Linked DNA regions of Microbulbifer sp. A4B17. Each later gene encodes a partner of the first gene's protein in a complex. Links are inferred from orthologs where the notes say so. Each region holds a gene or a part of one and is shown in the gene's direction. Other genes may lie near its edges.

Evidence for each region.
Region 2: the proteins of sdhA (region 1) and BTJ40_RS15505 are in contact, whole or in part, in a crystal structure (PDB 6C12), measured with the Escherichia coli proteins. The link is inferred for Microbulbifer sp. A4B17 from one-to-one orthologs.

Annotation. Positions count from the first base shown.
Region 1 is NZ_CP029064.1:3,800,240-3,812,636, reverse strand. Bases 4,542-7,426 are described here. They hold sdhA (succinate dehydrogenase flavoprotein subunit), read left to right. Parts: upstream 4,542-5,040; coding sequence 5,041-6,813; downstream 6,814-7,426. Other genes in these bases: BTJ40_RS16725 (succinate dehydrogenase iron-sulfur subunit), read left to right, coding at 6,833-7,426; sdhD (succinate dehydrogenase, hydrophobic membrane anchor protein), read left to right, coding at 4,669-5,037; sdhC (succinate dehydrogenase, cytochrome b556 subunit), read left to right, coding at 4,542-4,675. In the rest of the region: BTJ40_RS16755 (FAD-dependent oxidoreductase), read right to left, coding at 1-1,217; BTJ40_RS16750 (hemerythrin domain-containing protein), read right to left, coding at 1,721-2,257; gltA (citrate synthase), read right to left, coding at 2,572-3,861; more of sdhC, read left to right, coding at 4,301-4,541; more of BTJ40_RS16725, read left to right, coding at 7,427-7,537; BTJ40_RS16720 (2-oxoglutarate dehydrogenase E1 component), read left to right, coding at 7,750-10,581; odhB (2-oxoglutarate dehydrogenase complex dihydrolipoyllysine-residue succinyltransferase), read left to right, coding at 10,628-11,827; lpdA (dihydrolipoyl dehydrogenase), read left to right, coding at 11,893-12,397. UniProt on the Escherichia coli protein: Two distinct, membrane-bound, FAD-containing enzymes are responsible for the catalysis of fumarate and succinate interconversion; the fumarate reductase is used in anaerobic growth, and the succinate dehydrogenase is used in aerobic growth.
Region 2 is NZ_CP029064.1:3,514,038-3,526,407, reverse strand. Bases 8,664-11,521 are described here. They hold BTJ40_RS15505 (succinate dehydrogenase assembly factor 2), read left to right. Parts: upstream 8,664-9,898; coding sequence 9,899-10,144; downstream 10,145-11,521. Other genes in these bases: nadB (L-aspartate oxidase), read right to left, coding at 10,631-11,521; BTJ40_RS15500 (protein YgfX), read left to right, coding at 10,119-10,571; BTJ40_RS15510 (folate-binding protein YgfZ), read right to left, coding at 8,747-9,787. In the rest of the region: BTJ40_RS15525 (calcium-binding protein), read left to right, coding at 1-6,824; BTJ40_RS15520 (hypothetical protein), read right to left, coding at 7,231-7,788; BTJ40_RS15515 (hypothetical protein), read right to left, coding at 8,014-8,541; more of nadB, read right to left, coding at 11,522-12,238. UniProt on the Escherichia coli protein: An FAD assembly protein, which accelerates covalent attachment of the cofactor into other proteins.

The DNA of each region.
Region 1 (12,397 bases):
TGGCGCAGTTCATTGGCTTCATTCCAGCTGCCAATATAAATGGCTCCAACGATATATTCGCCTTTGATAAATAAGCGCCTATAAATTCCTTTAAAGCGGTTACGATAAATGTGGCTTTCTACCCCCCCCTGCTGATCGAGGTTTTCCGGGTCTACTTCACCCATAATTCCGCAGGGAATATGGGCAATTTTCAGTTGGATATCGGTGTAACTGCCGGAATAGGGTTGTGATTGAAATTTTCCACTGTGATTTCGCTGAATATGCGAGCAGCAGCTCTCGGCTTGCTCGTATCCTGGTCGGACCAACTGGTAAACTTTTTGATCAAATTCAGCGCACTCCCCTACCGCATAAACATCCGGGTCAGAAGTTTGCATCCACTCATTGACAAGGATCCCACGTTCAGTAGCGAGTCCACATTGTTCAGCCAGACTAATTTCCGGCTGAATTCCCGTACACAATACGATGGCGTCCACGGAAAGTTTTTCATCACTGGCAAAAGTGAGTGTGCGCTTGCTATCGCTCTCCTCAATAGCTACAAGGGAATCCGAAATTTTTAATTCCACGCCCAGTGCAGTAAGGGCGGACTTGAGAAACTCTTCTCCCTCCTCTCCTAACAGGCCGCTCAACAAGTGGCCTCGGGATTGCAGGGTGACATTATTTTTAGGCGTTTTTAATGCGGTCGCTGCTTCAAGTCCCAGGGCTCCAGCCCCGACCACACAGATGTCAGCATTTTGCTCCCTTAAGTCGAGCAAATCGTTGGTATTTTTTAGGCTTCGAAAAGGATAAACACCCGGCAGATCCGCGCCCTGGATCTTTGGAATAATAGGATTTGACCCAGTCGCTATTATCAGCTTGGAGTAGGGCTGTATATTTCCAGCGGCATCGGTAACCGTTTTTTGTGAGCGATCAATAGAGATGATCTTGCGGTCAATATATTCGGCAAGCCGATGATCACTTTGGCTGAGGATAGGATTATCAAGTTCCTCCAGCTCTACATGGCTTGATAAATATTGAGAGAGCTTAACCCGGTTGTAGGGAGTCTCTGTTTCCGCTCCGTAGATAACAATTTGAGCTTCATCACAGAATTCCAGCAGTTTTTGTGCGCAGCGTACGCCCACAGGGCCCGTACCGATAATTACATAAATTGGGTAACTGCTGTCATTAGCATGTATACCGCTTGGTAATTGCTCGACAAGTGTATCGTCTAGCTCAGTCATACCTCCCCCCCGACTGCTTTGGTTTTTCTATCAGCCTTTCTATTTTTTAATTTGTTTGCCAGATGGCTTATAAAAATTCTTAGACTAATATCCCACTCTGGAGTATTTTTTTGAATTCTAATATCTATATGTTTAAACAAAATTAAATAAAGGTCTAGTGCCGATTAGATGATGACGATAGAGAAATGGGTGTAAAGTAAGGTCAGGTCGGAAAATTGGGTTAGATTTAACCGGTGTCCACAGTTTTGGAATATTCCTGGAAGGTAGGCAAAAGTAGTTTGCCCAAATTAGGTGCTTATTTTGTTGGTTGTATAAAAGTGCGGGATGGGAAGTGCGGCTTTTCAGTTTTTTTTAAGACCATTTGCGGGTCGCAAAGTGTGCGGCCCCGTCCTTGTGGGCTGCTGACTGCAAAAAGTGGTATGGCTACTGTAAAGAATTGTTTCTTGCTGGTATTTCTAGGTTAAATATCTCATCACTCCTGATAAAAAAACTAAACGTTGCTTTTAGGAGGGTTGGTAAAGGACGTAGAGTTCTTTTTCTTCCAGAGCTGTTCGGCGAGTCAATGCCTCTCCGATTTTCTGGTAATCCATTTTAAAATCGCGAACCATTTCTGGGGTAAAGGCTTCGTGGTTGTAACGCTTGCAAAATTGAACAACAGCATTTGCAATTTCGTTCATGTCAGTGCGGAAGTCTTTTACTACCTGTAGAGTGTGGGCATCGCCAACCAGAGCCTGCTCCAGGTATACATAAAAACGCACATTTTCTTTAATTAAGTGGGCCTGAAAGCCGGACTTAAATTGGGTCAGTAACTGTGACAGCTGGCGATAGTTCTGCTTTTCGTAACCCTCGGACCACATGCGCTGAAAAATGCCGATCAAGGTGCGGTGATCGTCTTCCAGAGCCTTGATTAAAGTCGGGTCGTAAGAAATGGTGCGGGTTCCTTTAGTTCCTGCGTAGGAGCTGCGAGTGTATTTTTCTTCAAGGTCCGCCGCGTCTTCTGATTTGTTACTTCGGAACATTCCAGAGATAAAACTAAGCATGAGTTTAGTCCCAGTAAATTTTAAAGGGTTGTTATTAGGTCTGATCGTGCCGCGAAGTTGGGGGTAGCTTAAAGAAAGCAAAGCTATTTGAGTCCCAGCGGGCGTGGCGGATTTTACATTGGATGACAGCAGGTTTAACCGCTATAAAAGGACTGGATTCGGTAAAATTCCAAAAGTGGGATGCGCGTCACATTTCAGCTCTTTGCTTTTGTAATTTTATCGAAAAGTTATTGGTTAGCGCTGACTTAACTAGAGAAGCTTTTGCTATTTAGGTAATAAAAAACCCGGCTTAGCCGGGTTTTTTATACTTGAAATTAGCGCTGCTCAAGCGGCACATAATCGCGCTGCGGGTAGCCGGTATACAGCTGGCGAGGGCGGCCAATCTTATACGGGTTGGAAATCATTTCATTCCAGTGCGCGATCCAGCCTGAGGTACGGCCGGTGGCGAAGATTACGGTGAACATATCGGTGGGGATGCCGATAGCCTTCATAATAATGCCGGAGTAGAAGTCTACATTCGGGTAGAGTTTCTTCTCTACGAAGTAATCGTCCTCAAGGGCGATTTTCTCCAGTTTCTTGGCAATTTTCAGTAGAGGATCGTTTTCTGCGCCCATGGCACCCAGAACCTCATCGCAGATGCCTTGCATTACGCGGGAGCGAGGATCAAAGTTTTTGTAAACGCGGTGTCCAAAGCCCATCAGGCGGAATGGGTCGTTTTTGTCTTTGGCGCGCTTCACGAACTCGTCGATGCGGCTTTCATCGCCAATTTCCTGAAGCATGTTCAATACAGCTTCATTGGCTCCGCCGTGAGCGGGCCCCCATAAGGTGGCAATACCAGAGGAGATGCAGGCGAAGGGATTGGCGCCGGAGGAGCCGGCCAGGCGAACAGTAGATGTGGATGCATTCTGTTCGTGGTCTGCGTGCAGCAGGAAGATAATATCCATTGCCTTGGCGACAACCGGGTCGATCTTGCTGGGCTCACAGGGGTTGCCAAACATCATGTGCAGGAAGTTTTCCGAATAGCTGAGGCTATTGTCCGGGTACATGAAAGGCATGCCTTGGGAGTGCTTGTAACACATGGCTGCCAGGGTTGGCATTTTAGCAATCAGGCGATGGGCGGAAATCTCGCGGTGCTCTGGATTGGTGATGTCCAGGGAGTCATGGTAGAAGGAAGCGAGGGCTCCAACTACACCGCACATCATCGCCATCGGGTGGGCATCGTAACGGAAGCCTTTAAAGAAGTTCACCAGGGACTCGTGAACCATGGTGTGAGACATAATAGTGTCTACATACTTCTTCTTTTCTTGTGCATTGGGCAGTTCGCCATTCATCAGCAGGTAGCAGGTTTCCAGGTAGTCGGATTTTTCTGCCAGTTGCTCGATGGGGTAGCCGCGGTGCAGCAGTTGGCCTTTGCCGCCATCAATAAAGGTGATCTTGGAATCACATGAGGCGGTAGACACGAAGCCCGGGTCGTAAGTAAATAAGCCTTTGCCGGTCAGACCGCCGACATCGATAACATCGGGGCCGAGGGTACCGGAGCGAACGGGCATCTCAAGAGCGCCGTCGATACCATCGACTGTGAGGTGCGCTTTTTTATCGGACATTGCGGACTCCTAAAAATGTTCTTATGCCGGCCTTCTCCCGCTGTTTTCGGGTGCTAGCGGCCTTTTGAGCGGGGCCAAACTTAAGTGCCGCGCCGCAAATTGTCAAACCAAAAGGAATGGACGACCAGTCTATTGGCGACAGGATATCCGGCTCCGACCCGTGCTTGTAGAGTATTTGTCTAGATAGTGTGCAGGAAAGTCTGAGGAAATCCCGCAGCTACTAAAAAACTGCGCGATACTGGCGGGAACCCCGCGCAATCGCAGGCGTTCGTTGTGTTTTGACTATTGAATGCCTATAATCCGCGCGGCTTGCGCCACGGTACGGCTACTTTGTATAAGACTTAATCAGGTCGAGTGCAAAGTGATCAGCAAGCAGCTCGTCCCTCCATTGAAAAGCTAACGGGCGCCCGGTCGTTCAGGGCAACAAGGTGTTTTTCCTGTGAACAAAAACAGACCTGTCAATTTAGACATTTCCACTATAAAGCTTCCCGCTGCCGCTGTGGTTTCCATTTTGCATCGTATTTCCGGTGTAGTGCTCTTTGCTGTTGTTGCACTACTACTGTGGATGCTCGATGTCAGCCTGGAATCAGAGCAGGGATTCGCCGAAGTCGCAGCGATATTTAACAGTATCCCTGCAAAGCTCATTCTTTGGGCGGCACTGGCGGCACTTATTTACCACATACTGGCAGGTGTACGTCATCTGTTTATGGATATGGGAATGGGTGAAAGTCTCGAAGGCGGCCGCCGCAGCGCTGTTTCAGTGCTGGTACTGGCTGTAATCCTTATTCTTCTTGCGGGAGTATGGTTGTGGTAAAAACAGTAACAAGCTTTGGTCGTAGTGGTACCTTCGACTGGCTCTATCAGAGAGTCACAGCGGTAATACTGCTCGCGTATACCCTCTTTATAGTGGGTTTTATCTTTTTTAGTAAGGACTTCGGCTATCAGGCCTGGTCTGAACTGTTCGCCCAGCGCTGGATGCGTGTTTTCAGCTTGGTTGCTTTGCTGTCCACCATTATTCACGCCTGGATTGGCCTCTGGTCCGTGGTTACCGATTACATCACCAACCGGATGATGGGTGGTAAAGCCACTGTTCTGCGCCTGTTCGTAGAAGTGATTCTGGCTGCGGTTGCCGTGCTCTACACGGTGTGGGGCATTGAAATTCTTTGGGGTGTATAAGCAATGGCGAACATGCGTACTATTTCTTTTGACGGGATTGTAATTGGTGGTGGCGGTGCCGGTATGCGCGCTGCCCTGCAGATGGCCCAGTCCGGCTATAAAACTGCGGTTATTACCAAAGTATTCCCGACGCGTTCTCACACGGTATCTGCCCAGGGCGGAATTACCTGTGCGATCGCCAGCTCAGATCCCAACGACGATTGGCGCTGGCACATGTACGATACCGTTAAAGGTTCCGACTACATTGGTGACCAGGACGCTATCGAATATATGTGTTCCGTAGGCCCTGAGGCAGTATTTGAGCTTGAGCACATGGGGCTGCCCTTCTCTCGTACAGAGGAAGGCCGCATCTATCAGCGCCCCTTCGGCGGTCAGTCCAAAGATTTCGGCCGCGGTGGCCAGGCTGCACGTACCTGTGCCGCTGCTGACCGTACCGGCCATGCACTGCTGCATACTCTCTATCAAAACAACGTTAAGCACAAAACCGAATTCCTGAACGAATGGTTTGCGATTGACCTGGTGAAGAACCAGGACGGTGCTGTTGTGGGTGTGATCGCCATGTGCATCGAAGATGGCGAAGTGGTTTATATCAAATCCAAAGCGACTGTATTCGCTACTGGCGGTGCCGGTCGTATCTTCGCTTCCACCACCAACGCACACATCAATACCGGTGACGGTGTCGGTATGGCCCTGCGTGCCGGTATGCCGGTCCAGGATATTGAGATGTGGCAGTTCCACCCCACTGGTATTTACGGTGCCGGTGTACTCGTGACTGAAGGTTGTCGCGGTGAAGGTGGCTATCTGATCAATAAAGATGGCGAGCGTTTCATGGAGCGCTACGCGCCTAACGCCAAAGACCTCGCTTCCCGCGACGTTGTGGCTCGCTCTATGGTTCTCGAGATTCTCGACGGTCGCGGTTGTGGTCCGGAAGGCGATCACGTATTCCTAAAGCTCGACCATCTGGGTGAGGAATTGCTCAACAGCCGCTTGCCCGGTATCTGTGAACTGTCCAAGACTTTCGCCCACGCCGACCCGGTTAAGGTGCCGATCCCGGTAGTACCTACCTGTCACTATATGATGGGTGGTATTCCGACTAACGTTCACGGTCAGGCTTTGACTCAGGACGCTGCCGGTAACGACCAGATTATCGATGGTTTCTACGCCTGTGGTGAGGTTGCCTGCGTATCTGTACACGGTGCTAACCGTCTGGGTGGTAACTCACTGCTGGATCTGGTGGTGTTCGGTCGCGCTTCCGGTCTGTTTATCGAGAAATCCCTGCGTGAGGGTATCGAGCACCGCGAAGCTTCAGAGTCCGATCTCGAAGCCGCAATGGCTCGCCTGAATCGCCTGGAGACCAACGAGACCGGTGAGAAGGCTTCGGACCTGCGCAAAGAGCTGCAGGGTGTGATGCAAAACCATTTTGGTGTCTTCCGCCGCGGCGACTTTATGGCTGAAGGCGTGAAGAAACTTGCAGATCTGCGCGAGCGTATTGAAAATGTACGCCTCGACGACCGGAGCCGAGCCTTCAATACTGCCCGTGTTGAAGCACTGGAACTGCAGAACTTACTGGAAGTTGCCGAGGCCACTGCGGTTGCCGCAGAGACTCGAACAGAAAGTCGTGGTGCTCACGCCCGCGAGGACTTCCAGGAGCGCGATGATGAAAACTGGCTGTGCCACTCTATGTATTTCCCTGCGGAAAAACGTGTTGGCAAGCGTGCGGTAAACTTCGCGCCTAACACTATGGAAGCCTTTGAACCGAAAGCTCGGACTTACTGATTCGGGAGCGGAATAGAGTATGTTGAAAGTAAGCATTTACCGTTACAACCCGGAAACCGATAAAGCGCCTTACATGCAGGACTATGAACTGGACACCAAGGGCAAGGACCTGATGGTGTTGGATGTTCTGGAGCTGCTGAAAGCCGAAGACCCGACCCTGTCTTTCCGTCGCTCCTGCCGTGAGGGAGTCTGTGGCTCAGACGGCATGAGTATTTCCGGTCGCAATGGTCTGGCGTGCACTACGCCACTGTCTGAAGCTGCCCCCAAGGGTAAACTGGTTCTGCGTCCTCTGCCGGGCCTGCCGGTTATCCGCGACCTGGTCGTGGATATGGAGCAGTTCTACGAGCAGTACAAGAAGATTGAGCCGTACCTGCAGAACGATACACCAGCACCGGCTATTGAGCGTCTGCAGTCTCCTGAAGACCGCGAGAAGCTCGATGGTCTGTACGAATGTATCCTGTGTGCCTGCTGTTCCACCTCTTGTCCGTCTTTCTGGTGGAACCCGGACAAGTTTATCGGCCCGGCTGGTTTGTTGCAGGCTTACCGCTTCCTGGCGGACAGCCGCGACCTGGCTACTGATGAACGCCTGTCAAATCTGGATGACCCCTTTAGTGTTTTCCGTTGCCACGGTATTCAAAACTGTGTCAATGTCTGCCCGAAAGGTTTGAATCCGACGCGTGCGATCGGCCATATCCGCAATATGCTGCTGACCCGTGCCGTGTAAGGGGATGTTGCGGCCGATTATCGGCCCGCTAAGGGTTCGCGTTCTGTGAACCCGGTGCCAGGTAGGGTGCCAAGCAAATGACAAAAGCCGGTTTTAACCGGCAAAAAACTGAAAAGGGGAGGTGGCTTTGTGCGCCTCCCCTTTTGTGAGTGAAAGGAAAGCGCAGTGGCTCAAGAGAAGATCAGCACACTGCAATTGAGGTAGGCATCAACATGCACGAAAGTACCATGGAGCAGCTGTGGCGTAGCTCCCATATCTCCGGGGGCAATGCTGCCTACGTGGAGGAGCTTTACGAGACCTATCTGCACGACCCCAACGGTGTCCCCGAGGAGTGGCGCAATTATTTCGACAGCCTCCCCCGCGTTGAAGGCAGCAGTGATGTTTCCCACGCTGCTGTACGCCAGCACTTTGAGCTGCTCAGCAAGCATCGCGCGCGCCCGGTAGCGGCTCCCGGTGCGGCAGGCTCTGCCAATATCGAGCACGAGCGCAAGCAGATTAAAGTTCTGCAATTGATCGATTCCTACCGTCATCGCGGCCATAAAAAAGCGACCCTCGACCCCTTGGGGCTGATGGCCCGCGAGCAGGTGCCTGACCTGCAGTTGAGCTACCACGGCCTGACCGAAGGTGACTTCGACACCACCTTTAATACCGGCAGCCTGTTTCTCGGCAAAGAAGAAGCAACCCTGCGCGAAATTGTCGAGGGCCTGGAGCGCACTTACTGTGGCAACCTGGGCGCTGAGATCATGCATCTCTCCAACCTGGAAGAGCAGCAGTGGTTCCAGCAGCGTCTTGAGCGCAGCCAGTCCAAAGCCAATTTCGGCACCGATATCCAGATTGAAATTCTGCAGCGTCTCTCTGCTGCTGAAGGTCTGGAGCGCCACCTGGACTCCAAGTACCCCGGCACCAAGCGCTTTGGTGTAGAGGGTGGTGAGAGCCTGATCCCGATGATGGACGCTCTGATCCGTCGCTCCGGCACTTACGGGGTGAAGGAAGTCGTGATCGGTATGGCCCACCGCGGCCGCCTGAATACCCTGGTCAATATCCTCGGTAAAAATCCGGCGGACCTGTTCCAGGAGTTTGAAGGCAAGAAAACTCTCGATACTTCCGGCGACGTGAAATACCACCAGGGCTTCTCCTCCAATGTGATGACTCCCGGTGGTGAAGTTCACCTGGCGCTGGCCTTTAACCCTTCGCACCTGGAAATCAGTGCCCCTGTTGTTGTTGGTTCCGTGCGTGCCCGCCAGGACCGCCGTAAAGATGCAACTGGCGAGAAGGTAATGCCGATCAACATCCACGGCGATGCGGCTTTTGCTGGTCAGGGTGTTGTGCAGGAAACCCTGCAGATGTCCCAGACCCGCGGTTACTACACCGGCGGTACTGTGCACATCGTACTGAATAACCAGGTGGGCTTTACCACCAGCAAGCGCGAAGACGCCCGCTCCACTGAGTACTCCACCGATCCCGCTAAGATGATCGATGCGCCGGTGCTGCACGTAAATGGCGACGACCCGGAAATGGTCGTATTGGCCGCGCTGCTAGCGGTGGACTACCGCTACGAATTTAAGAAAGATATCGTTATCGACCTGGTCTGCTACCGTCGTCGCGGCCACAACGAGACCGATGACCCCTCTGGTACCCAGCCGCTGATGTACCAGACCATCCGCAAGCACAAGACTACCCGCACGCTCTATTCCGAGAAGCTGGTGGGCGAGGGCATCCTGGACAAGGTTGCCGCAGACAAGCTGGCTAACGACTACCGCGACAAACTGGATGCCGGTGAAGACGTTGCTACCGGTCTTGTGAAGAAGCCCGACTCCTCCATGTTTGTGGATTGGAGCCCCTACCTGGGCCACGACTGGAACGAGCCCGCAGATACTGGCTACGCATTGCCGAAACTGCAGGATGTCGCCACGCGCATGACCAATGTGCCCGATGGCATTGTGATGCAGCGCCAGGTCTCCAAAATCTATGAAGACCGCCGCAAGATGGCCGGCGGTGCCCTGCCTCTGAACTGGGGTATGGCGGAAACCCTGGCTTACGGCACACTGCTGGAAGACGGCTTTATGGTCCGTTTCACTGGCGAGGATGTGGGTCGCGGTACCTTCTCCCATCGTCACGCGGTGATTCACAGCCAGAAAGACGGTCAGAGCTATGTGCCTTTGCAGCATATGTTCGAAGACCAGCCGCCTTTCTATATTTACGACTCGCTGCTGTCTGAAGAGGCGGTATTGGCGTTTGAATACGGCTATGCGACCACTACACCTAAGTCTCTGGTGGTGTGGGAAGCTCAGTTTGGTGACTTCGCCAACGGTGCCCAGGTTGTGATCGACCAGTTCATTACTTCCGGTGAGCACAAGTGGGGCCGAATGTGCGGCCTGGTAATGCTGTTGCCGCACGGGTACGAAGGCCAGGGCCCAGAGCACTCCTCTGCACGTCTTGAGCGCTTTATGCAGCTGTGTGCCGAACACAATATCCAGGTGTGTAACGCCACTACCCCTGCGCAGATTTTCCACCTGCTGCGTCGCCAGGCTGTGCGCCCCATGCGTCGTCCTCTGGTAATCATGAGCCCGAAGTGGATTCTGCGCCACAAGCTGGCAACCTCCAGCCTGGAAGAGCTGGCTGAGGGTCGTTTCCACAACGTGATCCAGGACCAGGGCGTAGATCCAGACAAAGTGAAGCGTTTGGTTCTGTGTTCCGGCAAGGTTTACTACCACCTGCTGGAAGCCCGTATGGAGCGCGAGCAGGAAGATGTGGCGTTCGTACGAATCGAGCAGCTGTACCCATTCCCGGACGAAGAGTTTGTGGAAGCGGTTTCCGCATTCAAGAAGATCAAGAGTGTTGCCTGGTGTCAGGAAGAGCCCATGAATCAGGGCGCCTGGTACTCCAGCCAGCACCACTTGCGTCGCCTGTTGTCGGAAACCCATCCGAAGCTGGATCTGGAATACGTGGGCCGCGCCCCATCCGCAGCACCTGCGGCGGGCTATATGTCCACGCACCTTGAAGAACAGAATAAGTTCATCAACGAGGCGCTGACCGTCAAATAACCGGCGGCAGTAATAAGTGAAGAGTCAATCTCAGGAAACAGAAAAAATGACGATCGAGATTAAAGCGCCAACTTTCCCTGAATCTGTTCAGGACGGAACTGTCGCCACCTGGCATAAACAACCCGGTGAAGCTGTGTCCCGCGATGAGCTGATCGTGGATATCGAAACCGATAAAGTTGTGCTGGAAGTTGTTGCACCTGCCGATGGTGCCCTGACTGAAATCATCAAGGGTGAGGGCGATACCGTCCTCTCCAATGAGGTGATTGCCAAGTTTGAAGCGGGCGCTGGCGCAGCCACTGCCCCCGCAGAAGAAAAAGCAGAAGTTCCGGCTGCCGAAGCGGCTGCTCCTGCGGCTGGCGACAAAATTGCTATGCCATCTGCCAAGAAAATGGCTGCTGAGAAGGGCGTAGATCTGGCGGGTGTTGAAGGCACTGGCAAGGGTGGTCGCGTTCTCAAGGAAGACGTAATGAAAGCGGGCACTGCGCCGGCTGCCGCTGCTGCACCTGCCGCCGCTGCTGCTGAAGTTGCGGTTGCTCCGGGTGAGCGCGTAGAGAAGCGTGTTCCTATGACCCGTATGCGTAAGCGTATCGCTGAGCGCCTGCTGGACGCTTCCCAGTCCACCGCCATGCTCACCACCTTTAACGAGGTGAACATGAAGCCGATTATGGACCTGCGCAAGAACTACAAAGACCTTTTCGAGAAGACCCACAACGGCACTCGTCTGGGCTTTATGGGCTTCTTCGTAAAAGCTGCAGTAGAAGCGCTGAAGCGCTACACCGCGGTGAACGCGTCTATCGACGGTAACGATATCGTTTACCACGGTTACCAGGATATCGGTGTAGCGGTTTCCTCTCCGAAAGGCCTGGTTGTGCCGATTCTGCGCAATGCGGAGAACATGGGCCTGGCGGATATGGAAAACAATATCCGCGACCTGGGTGTTCGCGCCCGCGATGGCAAACTGTCTATCGAAGAGATGACTGGCGGTACCTTCACCATCACCAACGGTGGTGTATTCGGTTCCTTGCTGTCCACCCCGATTCTGAATCCACCACAAACCGCAATTCTGGGTATGCACAAAATCCAGGAGCGCCCGATGGCGGTGAATGGCAAGGTGGAAATCCTGCCGATGATGTACCTGGCGCTGTCCTATGACCACCGTCTGATCGACGGTAAGGAAGCTGTTGGCTTCCTGGTGGCGATCAAGGAAATGATCGAAGATCCAGCGCGTATCTTGCTCGAAGTTTAAAAAATAAGTCCAGGGGCCTAAGGGCCCCCTCGATCACACTGCATTAGAAATATCTGGAACTGATCATGTCCGAAAAATTTGACGTAATCGTAATTGGCTCCGGTCCTGGTGGTTATGTCGCTGCCATCCGTGCCGCTCAGCTGGGTCTGAAAACCGCTTGTATCGAAAAGTGGAAAAACAAGGAAGGTAAATACGTAAATGGCGGCACCTGCCTGAACGTAGGTTGTATCCCCTCTAAGGCACTGCTGGACAGCTCCTGGAAGTACCACGAGGCCAAAGACGCTCTCGACGTGCACGGCATTGAAGTCGGCAAGATCAAGATGGATGTGAGCAAGATGATCGAGCGCAAAGGCGAGATTGTTAACAAGCTGACCGGCGGTGTAGCTGGCCTGTTCACAGCTAACAAAGTGACCTCCATTTTCGGCACCGGCAAGCTGCTGGCTAACAAGAAAGTGGAAGTGACTGACGACGAAGGCAACAGCACCGTCTACGAAGCCGAAAACGTCATTCTGGCTTCCGGTTCTGTACCGGTAAATATTCCGCCCGCTCCGGTAGACAACAAAATTATTG
Region 2 (12,370 bases), 290 kb from region 1 along the record:
ATGTCGAGTCAAGTTTTGACGAGGATGGAAAGCAAGTAGGTTATATCTTCTCTTATCGTCTTCAGGATATAGTTGATCAAAATAAAAACTATAACGACGTAATAGATGCGGGTAACGGCAACAATTCTGTTTGGGGGGGGGCAGGTGAGGATACAATTATTGCTGGTGATGGCAACGATGAAATCTGGGGTGATATTGCTCATGCAGATGCTTTAACTAATTGGCAAGGATCGCTTGGCCAAGATGTGCCTGTAGAAATGCATGGTGCCGATTTAATTTATTCTGGTGCAGGTGATGACCTTGTAATTGGTGGTGGCGGAGATGATGTGATTTATGCTGGTGCAGGGGATGACAGAATTTCAGGTGATGATGGGTGGTTCGAAGACCTAGGTGGTAATGATTATATAAATGGCGAGGCAGGTGACGACACTATATACGGAGGTAATGGTGAAGATACCCTGTTGGGTGATTCTGGAGAGGATTTCATTGCAGGTGGTGAAGGTAATGATCGTATAGAGGGTGGTGCAGATAACGATAAACTCTACGGTGAAGATGGCGATGATACCTTATTTGGTGGGGAAGGAGATGACAAGCTTCAAGGGGCAAAAGGTAACGATTACCTAGAGGGTGGAGACGGTAATGACCATATTCAGGATTACTGGAATACAGATACTAGTGAATACAATATTCTGCTAGGTGGCGCTGGAGCAGATGTTCTTTTGTCTGGAAATGGTTCTGACTGGTTAGATGGCGGTAGTGGTTCAGACTATTTATTTGGGGGCGTGGGAGATGACACGCTAATCGGTGGCTCTGAAAATGATGTCCTTGTTGGTGGAAATGGAAATGACTGGATAGCCGGTGGTCATGGTAGAGATTATATGTTTGGCGGTTACGGTAATGATACATATTCATTGAGTGCTGGAGATGGGCTTGATGATATTATTGATTACTCAGGAAATAATGAAGTTTATATTGATGGAGCTTCTCTAGATACGGCTAATCTATATCAGTATGGAAGTGCTTTGTTGCTAATTTATGGCGATAATAATGCCGTATCCATAAAAGGCGATTCGATAGATATATATCTTAACGGTGAAGAGCTAACCGGGGAGTATATCGCCTCCAATTTACAGTATCAGGCGTTAAATATTGGCACTCGTATAGCAAATAATAGATCTGAGAGCTCACAATCTTCCACTTTTTCTACTGGCAGTTCTGTTGTGGGTAGCTCTGCTCTATTTGCTTCCACTGGCACTGGGTCTGCCTTTGCACAAAGTACTGTTAATGATGATTCAACTGCGGAAAGCGGTACGACTTTCATGGCTTGGTATGCGGGTCAATTGATTTCAGTAGATGCCTCTACAGAAGGCGTTGATCCTATTGATCCTTCTACCTGGCTTCAAAGAGGCGCAATATCTTTAACTGGTGCCTTAACTTATTACACTTCTGACTCAGGTGAAGTAATGGCTGGGGTTCCTGCGGAAGATGGTTCCTATCTAGTGCCCGCAGGAGCCACCATGGAGCACATTTTACTACCAGATGGTACCCTTCTTTCGCATGAACCTAGTTTTGCTACCGAATCAAATTTGGTTGCAACCCCGGGTGAAGATCTTGATTTGCCTGAAGGTGCAGTAGGAGACACCTCTGGTATTAGTGCTGATGATGAAATAATTGATGGAACTTCTTCGGATGACACTCTTTCCGGTGGTACCGGTATGGATTTGATAAGTGGTGAGTCTGGTGTAGATACTATCGATGGTGGCGAAGGTGACGATATTGTATTTGGTGGTGAGGGTAGTGATGTATTAAGTGGTTCTGATGGAAACGACTTTCTTTATGGTGGTGAAGGAGCTGATAATGTACAAGGTGGAGAAGGAGATGATTACATTGCTGGTGATGCCGGTGATGATAACCTGCAAGGTGGCAATGGCAATGATTTATTAATCGGTGGTGAAGGTAATGATACCTTGTCCGGAGGTGCAGGCTCAGACAAATACTACTTTGGGCTTAATCACGGCCAGGACATCATTGACAACAGTAGTGATACAGGTTTTAGCACTATTGCTTTTTCCGATGATATTAGCCCTTATAGGATGGTTGTTACTCGAAGTGGTGATGATCTCATCTTAGAAAATAGTGATACGGGAGATACGGTTTCTATTACTAATTATTTTGCCAGTGATGCATCTACTGTAACTGCGATTGATCAAATTGAATTTTATGGCGGTGACTTGGTGTGGAGTGTTGATGATATTAAAGCAATGGTTTTAATTGGTGATGATGCCGATAATATAATTAAAGGTTATAACAATAGTAATGATATTCTTGAGGGTGGTAGTGGCAATGATTATCTGATCGGTGGTGCAGGTGACGATAGCCTTGAAGGTGGCTATGGTGATGATGTTCTGGAAGGTGGAAGCGGTGATGATGTGTATTTGGTCGGTGCTAATGGAGGTCACGATCAGATAATCGATTTAAGTAGCGAAAACAACCAGCTGCAATTTAGTGCTGATATTCTCCCTGAATCAGTTAAGGCTATTCGTTCTGAAAATGACTTGGTACTCTCTGTTGTAGATGGGGATAGCTCGGTTACCATCACAGATTATTTTGACTCTTCTGGAGAAAAAATTTCCACGATTAGTTTTACTGATGGAACTAATTGGGATGTCTCTCAAGTCAAACAGCTGGTTCTAACAGGAACAACAGCTTCAGAAACTATTTCTGGCTATGAATCCGATGACATCATAAATGGTGAACAGGGTAATGATACCCTGATAGGTAATGGTGGAAGTGATACCTATTTGTTCTCTTTGGGTGATGGTCAAGATCAGATAATTACTGGGGAGCAAGATATTGCTACCACTGAGACGGTACGCTTCGATGAAACTGTCTCTGAGTCTTCTGTGGCCGTAGAACGCAGCGGCGATGACTTGGTTATTAGGTATAGTGCGAATGATGCTGTTACAGTAAAAGATTTCTTTGTAAATGAAGGATTTACTGGCTCTGCGGTAGATCGAGTTGAATTTAGCTCAGGTGCAATTTGGACGCTCGAAGATCTCAAAGCAAAAGTGCTACTAGGTGATAGCGAATCAAACACTATTGAAGCATATAGTTCTGATGATTTGCTTATTGGTAATGGTGGCGATGATACTCTTATTGGTGGCAGTGGTAGCGATACTTATCAATTCTCGATAGGTGATGGTTCAGATTTAATTACGGATAGCGCTGGCGATCAGGACCGTATTGATTTTACCGATGTAAACCCTGAAGACGTCCTGTTACGTCGGGATGGTACTGACCTTTTAATTACCAATGTTTCTACTTCAGACACTATTCGTGTACGAGATCAGTTTGCGACAGCAGCAGGTGCCGTGAGTGTATCAGGTGTTAATAGCATTGCATTTGCAAATGGTTCAGTTTGGGATTACGAGCAAATAAAACAAAGTGTATTAGCTGGTACCGATGAGGCTGATGAAATTTTTGGTCATGCAGATGCAGATACTATCGATGCCGGAAAAGGAGATGACACTATCTATGGTGCCATTGGTAATGACATTATTTCTGGTGGTGAAGGTGCTGACCAAATCTATGGAGAAGATGGAGATGATGATCTTTATGGTGGCGAAGGTAACGACTATCTCGACGGTGGTTCTGGCTTCAGTCGTCTCTATGGTGATACCGGTGACGATACGCTGATTGGAAGCGGTGAGCTTAGCGGTGGTGATGGCAATGATATCTTGAATGGCCAGGGCAGTGACCTGCTAATTGGTGGTACCGGAAATGATGAGCTGAAAGGGCTCGCAGAAAGTGATGTATATCGCTTTAGTATGGGAGACGGTGTCGATCATATAGATGATCAAGGCGGTGATTCAGATCGCTTGGAATTTACTGACGTGAACCCAGAAGACCTTGTTTTACGCCGTGACGGTAACGATTTGGTCATCACTAACTCCGTTTCTGGAGATAGTATCCGTATCACAGACCAGTTCTCATCTCAGACCGAATCCGTGGCTGGATCGGGCATCGACAGTATTGTTTTTGCTGATTCAACTTCCTGGAATTATGAAGAAATAAAACAGCAAGCGCTTCTGGGCACGGATGGCACTGATAGTATTTATGGCCACGCGGATGATGACACTATTGTAGCTGGAAGCGGTAGCGATATTGTTTATGGTCAAAATGGTGATGATGTCATTTCTGGTGCAGCAGGTCAGGATCAACTATTTGGCGGCATTGGAAATGACGAGATTCACGGTGGCGAAGATGCCGATACAATTTATGGCAACAGCGGTGACGATCAGCTTTACGGTGATGAAGGGAATGATGTTATTGAGGATTACTCTGGAGCAAATACGATTTATGGCGGTGAAGGTAATGACCAGCTGAGTGGTAATGGTACTTTATCTGGTGACGCTGGCGCTGACACATTAACCGGCTCAGGGCTGTTGGATGGCGGTGAAGGCAATGACATTATTAACGGTGAGGGTAGTGATACCTTAATCGGTGGCGCTGGTGATGATGTTATTTCTGCCTACAGTTACTACGGTACTCAAAATAACAATATCCTCGAAGGCGGTACAGGTAACGATACTTTATATGGTTCGTTTGGTGACGATGAGTATCGCTTCAATTTGGGAGATGGGCAGGATATCTTGACTGAGCGTCGTTATGGCGAGGATTCGAGTGATATTGATCCATCTTCAGACTCTATTCGATTTGGTGCAGGTATTTCCCAGGTTGACCTCAAATTTGAACGGCATGGCAATGATATGTTGATTGCTCATAGCAACGGTTCAGATTCTATTCGTGTTACCGATTGGTTTAGCGGCCTTACGGATCACCATAAAATCAATGAGATTATATTTGATGATGGCTCTACTCTAGACCTAGCTCAAATAGAAAGCCGTGTGATTACTTATGGCACCTCTGGGGATGACACTCTGTGGGGTTATAGAGAACTGAGTGAACACCTTATTGGCGGTGAAGGAGATGATCGTTATGTCTACTATCCTGGTGGTGGCCAGGATGTAATCGATAACACCGGCGGTGGTGAAGATTGGCTCTTCTTTAATGGTGGGATTGGCCGGGATCGTTTGAGTTTCCAGCGTGAGGGTGATGACTTACTGATACTGGTTGATGAGGATTCAGAGCAGTCTGTCCGAATACTGAATCACTTCTTGGGAGGTGATTATGCGATTGATTATGTCCAGCCCAATGGAGATGATCCCTTGAATCAGGAGTTCGCACTCACTGGGAGTGAAATTAACCAGATTGTTGCTGCAGGTAGTAGTGACTTTGATGCGGTTATCGAAGGCACGTCAAGTGATGATGAGAACCTGCAGGGTACATCGGGCAATGATCAAGTTAATGGGCTTGAGGGCAATGACACTTTATTTGGGATGGCGGGTGATGATGAAATTCTCGGTGGAGAGGGGGATGATTACCTCAGCGGAGGAACCGGTCACAATAGTAACTCTGGTAATGATACGCTCTACGGTGAGGATGGAGATGACATCCTGTTCGGTGAGGATGGAGATGATTTTCTAGCCGGAGGCTCGGGTAATGATCAATATCACATTTACACAAATAATGGTGTAGATACCATTGATAACACTGGTGGTGGAACTGACTTAGTACTTTTCTGGGATGGTATTACCCATGAGCAGTTGAGCTTCCATCAAGATGGAATTGATCTTCTAATATTGATTGATTCTGATATGAATCAGAAAATTCGAGTTTTGGGGCACTTTGAAGGCGGAGAAAAAGCTATTAGCGCGATATGGTCAGATAATGGTACTTATTCAATCTCTGCCGCTAATATTACCAATTTACTTGTTCCTTTGCCGACAGACAACGGTGGCACAGACAACGGTGGCACAGACAACGGTGGTATTGAGTTTGATAGTGTTATTGAAGGCACTGCAAATAGCGAGCAGCTATTAGGCACGTCTGACAATGATCAAATTAGTGGTTTTGCTGGTAGCGACACATTGTATGGCTTTGGAGGTGACGATGAGCTTCTAGGGGGAGCTGACGCTGATACGCTTGTTGGTGGAAATGGCTCTGGAAGTGGCTCAGGCAAAGACACATTATATGGTGGAGAGGGTGATGATCAAATGTATGGTGAAGATGAGAGTGACACCCTTGATGGAGGCGATGGTAGTGATTGGCTTGTTGGAGGAGATGGCGACGACTTGCTCTACGGTGGAAATGACAATGACATTTTATCCGGTGAAGGTGGCAATGATATTTTAGTTGGTGGTTTAGGAGATGATGACTACTATTTTGGAATAAATGGGGGTGTTGATACGATTGATAATACTGGCGGTGGTACAGATTGGATAATGCTTACCGATGGTATTACAAGAGAGCAACTTAGTTTCCATCAGGATGGTGATGATTTAGTAATTCTTATTGATTCTGATCTAAATCAGCAGTTGCGTGTCCAAGGGCATTTCTTGGGTGGGGACAATGCCATCAGTTATGTGCAGCCAAATGATGGCGGGAGTGCGATACCAGCCTCTAGCATTCCTGGTCTTCTTGCGGCACTCCCAACTTCGGATGTTGTTGCTAGCAGTAACTTTATGGCTAGTGCTTTGGTTGAGCCTAGCCAGGAAGAAGTTGCTGAATGTGATGGGTTTGAGGTCGGAGTTGATGAAAGTTCTATTGTGACATCTGACTCAGCGCTTCAAGCGGATATGACAGATAGCCTAGTCAATGCGATGGCTGCTTTTGGAGGTGAACCTATGGGTGAATCTCAGTTCTCTAGCGGCTCTCAGGAGGAAGTAGAGACGGTGATTGCCTGTAATTTCCAAGTAGCTTAGTGCTCTAATCGGCGGCCCTAGGGGCCGCCTTTTTAATTTTGTCGAGTTTTAATTTAATTAATATTTTGTTCTTGGTAATTACATAATTATAAATCCCTTCTCTATCTCTCTTTTATTTGAAACTATGCAGTAACATGATAAGTTTTCTTGGCCTATTCAGGCTGGTAGTGTATATCGAATGGTCCCACTGAGGATGTATGCATTTTGGGAGATTTTTGAGAAATAATGCTTTCTCAAGCTGTTCCAAGAAGTCGTTAAATGGTAGCTGTACGATGCTAAAGCCATCTGTCTATAGACGATCTAAAACTACATTGAATATATATTGTTTTACTGGGTCAGCGTCTCCTTGATATTGCAGTTAAGGTAAGTAGTGCGAATTCAGGTTGAGTTGAGGCAGATTGTATTGCTATCGGCTCTTCACTCGACTTTCCTGGGGCTTGGCACTTTTACTCTCAACTGCCTTCCATAGGGGACGCATTAGTAGTCGGACAAATGCAAATCCTACAAAGAACAGATTGCAGATGTAGGCTAAGAAATAAGGGCCAAACTCTCTTTCGAACAGCACACCGGTGGCGTTGAGGGTGCTGACGATTACCACTGATGAAGCAATACCAAAGAGCCCGTAATAGGTCATTTTCATTATGATTGACACAAACTTAAAGTGTCTTTTCTTCCATAGGTAGACAATAAACCCTGTGGTTGCAATTCCCATCAAGGAGCTGCTGGTTGACCAGACATAGCCGGCATCGATACGGAAATTCAATAGTGCCAGAGAGAAGGCGGCGAGTAGCGCACTAAACAGGCTGATATAGACAATCATGGCCAGAGACACTACATGGCCCCTGGATATGCTCTCTATTTTTCGTGACTGAAATGTGGCAACCATTGCTGCAAAGCCTGCCAGCACTATGGATATCTCGATAATGACAAGTAATTGATCGATTTGTGCCGACAGCTTTTCCATCTTCCGCTATTGCCCTAAGCAGAAAGGTTAAATAGGAAAAATTAATATCAGTATAAGAGTGATAGTGGCTACTGATAAATTGTATTTCTCTGTTCAATACCCTGATTTTAGTTCTCTGTTTCTACGGTCTATGAATCTCGTTGAAATATTAAGTTAAGTGGGCAGGCATGCCGTTTGAGATTTTTATTAGGTCACGAGTTAGATTTTTTGTGTGAATTTTAGGTCCTAGCTTATTTGCCTCGATTCCTTCTCCCTGACTACGGCCCATAATGGGCGCATAAGCAACCTTGAAAATGCGTAGCCTACGACAAAGAGATTGCATACAAAGGATAGGAAATAAGGCGCATACTCCCTGTCAAAGATGATCCCAAGGGCATTCATCATATTGATAAGAACCACTGAACCGGCGATACCGAAGAGAAAGAAATAGGTAATTTTCGCGACAAGGGAGACTGACCTGAGGCGCTTCTTTACCCAGAGATAGCCGATAGAAAATGATGTGGCCGCACTCATGGCGATACTGCTTATCAGCCACAGGGTACGATCACTGAGATCAAAGTTGGATAGGGTTAGGGTAAAAGCGGCAAGTAGCGCATTGATTAGGCTGATATAGATAATCATCGCAAGAGATACAATTTTTCCCTTACTTAGATTCCTGCCTTTTTGGGGCTGGAGTGTGCCAACGATTGCGGCAAAGCCTGCCAGTATTATGCAGCATTCAAGCACGACAATCAGTTGGTCCAACTCTTTCAATGTCGCCTCTCTCTGTTGCTGTTTTCTAGGTAATGGTTATTAATTGGGAAAATAACCATAAATATAGTAGCGGCATTAAGCTCCATTTTAGGCTTTGGAGCTCTCTTTACTCTCTGAGTCTTTTTATTGTCTCTAAATGGCTTTGGAGCAGAAGCGAAGAAGGCGACTAAAAAGCCGCCTTCAAGGTTAGGAAAATTTTTCAGGTCTAGGCCAGTGGGTCGGCATCGGCATCGTAGGGCAGTTCTTCAATGACCAGGGTGCGGCCATCCTTCAAACGTAAGGTTTCACCTGCGGCTACCTTGGAGATAGTGAGTACGGCAAGCAGCTGATTGCCGTCTTTACTGTGGCAGGCCTCTACCAGGTTACCGATGCTCTGTTGTCCGTCGCCATAGATTTCTGTGCCTGATTCGGGCAGGTCCCCCGAAGCGCAACTGGCTCGGTAAAGACGACGTTTGGCTGCACCGCGGAACTGCATACGGGCAATTACTTCCTGGCCGGTATAGCAGCCTTTTTTAAAGCTGACGCCACCTAGCAGGTGCAGGTTGGTCATCTGAGGGATAAACATCTCTGTTGTAGCTGAATCCACTTGGGGGATACCGGCTTCAATTTGGCGCATTTGCCAGCGGTCATAGCCTGTGGCCTCACACTCTGGTGACAGTTTTTGCCACAACTGCTGCACTTTGCTGGTGGGTACCAGGATGGCCAGTTGCAGCTCAGTGACACACTGGGCAATGCAGCGCTCACCATCGAAATCAAACAGCTTCACTTCACCGATTGAGGGCTGTTCGAAGCCTAATAGTTTGGCGGCGCGCTCTGCGACATGGCGCCCCTGAAGACCTAGCCAGTGGGTTTCATCGCTGATGTCGCGCAGCTCTGTTTTGAAAAAGACGGCATATTTGGCCAGTGCTTGCTGGGCAATGGGGGCCAAATCCCTCGGTAATCGGAAGACGAACTCACTTTGTGAGAGTTTTAGCGCGCTGAAGGCGCTGATCATACGTCCCTTGGGGTTGCAGTGGGAGCCAAGGGTACTGTGTTCATCCGGAAGGTTGACCAGATCGCAGGTGAGCTGCCCTTGCAAGAACTTCTGGCTGTCGGGGCCAGTTATAGAAATGGCCCCGATTGGACCCAGGTCCAGCAGGTGCAAACTCTGAGGGTCTTCGCGACTGGTGAGAGGAAAGTGAGCTTTACCGCCCTCCCAAATGGCGCCTTCGTTGCTGAGAAAATCCTGCCATTGCTGCTGATCCATAATCCTGCCACCTGCATTTGTATTCGGGGCAATATTTGGGGTTCTTCGCGTCCTTTTCAAGTTTGGTGGGGCAGGGGGTATACTGCGCTTTTTACCTGGTTGGAAAGAAGTATGGATCGCAACCGCCTGTTTTGGGCCAGTCGCCGTGGCATGTTGGAATTGGATCTGGTGTTGTTGCCGTTTCTGGATAATGTCTATGAAACCCTTGAGCCCGAGGATCAGCAGCGCTATATCCGCCTGCTCGATGAGCAGGACCAGGATCTGTTCGCCTGGTTCCTGCGCCGTGAAGATCCGGCTGACCCGGAGTTGAAGCGTATAGTGCAGATAATTCGTGACAACACCGGACTCCAGGAATAGCTCAACTCCACGACTTTATGAGCGCAGCGCCCGCTTGAGTTGCGCCGTTGCGCCCTCCTCTCTTTTACTGCTACTCCTTTTACTGATTGCCTTTCTGGCGATTCTGCTTATTTGGCTGTGTAACTTGCCACTATTGTTATCTGGGATAGCCAGCCTGCTCGTTGTAATTTACGTCTGGGGAGAGTGGCGCCGTATGAAAACTGTGCGAGGCCATTTATCGACCCGCGAGCGGAGATGGTTTTGGCGTCCTGATGGTGCTGAGAATCGCGAGTTCCAGTTTGTTGGTGAGCTGGTGCTTTGGTCCTGGTTGGTGGTGATCAACGGCCGGGACGGCGGTGGGCGCAGGCTGCGCTTGGTGCTGGCTAGGGATATGCTGGCGCCGCAGGATTGGCGCAGGCTTCAGGTAGCACTCCGCTGTTCCCGTTAGCGTTACAGGGCGGCCTTAGTGGGGCTGGAACCGCGCCTGTAACTAAAACAGTCAGTCGGTTAAATAAACTGGCGCTGGCCGGCAAAGTTCTCAGGCACCAGAATAGTGTCCATTGCCAGTTCTCGCAGATGCGGGTAGTCCAGGGAGTAGTGCAGCCCCCGGCTTTCGCGGCGATCCAGGGCTGAGCGGATAATCAGTTCCGATACCAGTGAGAGATTGCGCAGTTCCACCAGGTCGTTGCTGATACGGTAATTGGCGTAGAACTCGCGAATCTCTTTCTGCAGCAGTTTCACCCGGTGTTGAGCGCGCAAAAGTCGCTTGCGGGTTCGCACAATGCCCACGTAATCCCACATAAAGCGGCGCAGTTCATCCCAGTTGTGGGAGATCACAACGTCTTCATCGGAATCGGTGACTCGCGATGCGTCCCAATCGGGAGATGGGCGGGGCGCCTGCACCATACCCAGGTGCTCATCAATATGTAGCGCCGCCGAGCGTGCATAAACCAGGCACTCTAATAAGGAATTACTGGCCAGGCGGTTGGCGCCGTGCAGGCCGGTAAAGGTTGTTTCGCCGATAGCGTAAAGTTGATCGAGGTCTGTGCGGCCGTGGCGGTCGACCATAATGCCGCCGCAGGTATAGTGGGCTGCCGGTACAACGGGAATGGGCTCACGAGTGATATCAATGCCGTATCGAAGGCAGTTGCTGTAAACTGTGGGGAAGTGGTCACGCACAAACTGCGGATCTTTGTGGGAGATATCCAGATAGAGGCAATCGGCACCCAGTCGCTTCATCTCGTGGTCGATGGCCCGGGCGACAATATCCCGTGGCGCCAACTCTCCCCGCTTGTCGAAGCGGTCCATAAACCGACTGCCGTCGGGAAGCTTGAGTAGGGCGCCTTCACCGCGCAATGCCTCGGTAACCAGCATGGCCTTGGCCTTGGGGTGGTAGAGACAGGTGGGATGGAACTGGTTGAACTCCATATTGGCAACGCGGCAACCGGCGCGCCAGGCCATTGCGATTCCATCCCCGCTGGCACCGTCGGGGTTGCTGGTGTAGAGATAGGCCTTACTGGCACCGCCTGTAGCCAGGACGACGGCTTTGGCCTGGATCAGCTCAACTTCATCGGTATTCTTGTCGAGCACATAGGCGCCAGCGCAGCGAAAGCGGCCTTTATCCGGGTCTGGTTGGCGGATCAGATCGATGGCGACACGGTGTTCAAAGCAGTCGATATTGGGGCTGTTCAGGACCTTGGTGATCAGTGTGCTGTGTACCGCTCGGCCGGTGGCGTCGGCGCTGTGAATGATACGTCGGTGACTGTGCCCCCCCTCTTTAGTGAGGTGGTAGCCCTTTTGTTCGCGGGTGAAGTCCACTCCCTGGTCGATCAACCAGCGGATCGCAGCAGTGCTCTCCTCTACGGTAAAGCGCACTGAAGCGGGGTGGCAGAGTCCTGCACCCGCGTCTAATGTGTCTGCAATATGCGACTCAACCGAATCCATCTCATCCAGCACTGCGGCGATGCCTCCCTGGGCGAACCAGGTGGAGCCATCCTGCAGTCTCTGTTTGGAGAGCAGGGCCACGCGATACTGGGAGGCGAGATGCAGGGCCAGTGTGAGGCCTGCCGCACCGCTTCCGATTACGAGAACGTCGTAGTTTGCCTGGGCATTCATAGATTTCAATTATGTTTAAGGGTCGCGTAGTATAGCGCCTCCTGATTATTCGTCGATTTGACGTGGAACTTATGTCCTATTGTCATTGTCATCAACACAGTAAAAGAAACGCCTGCGCCGGTGGCCCCGCAG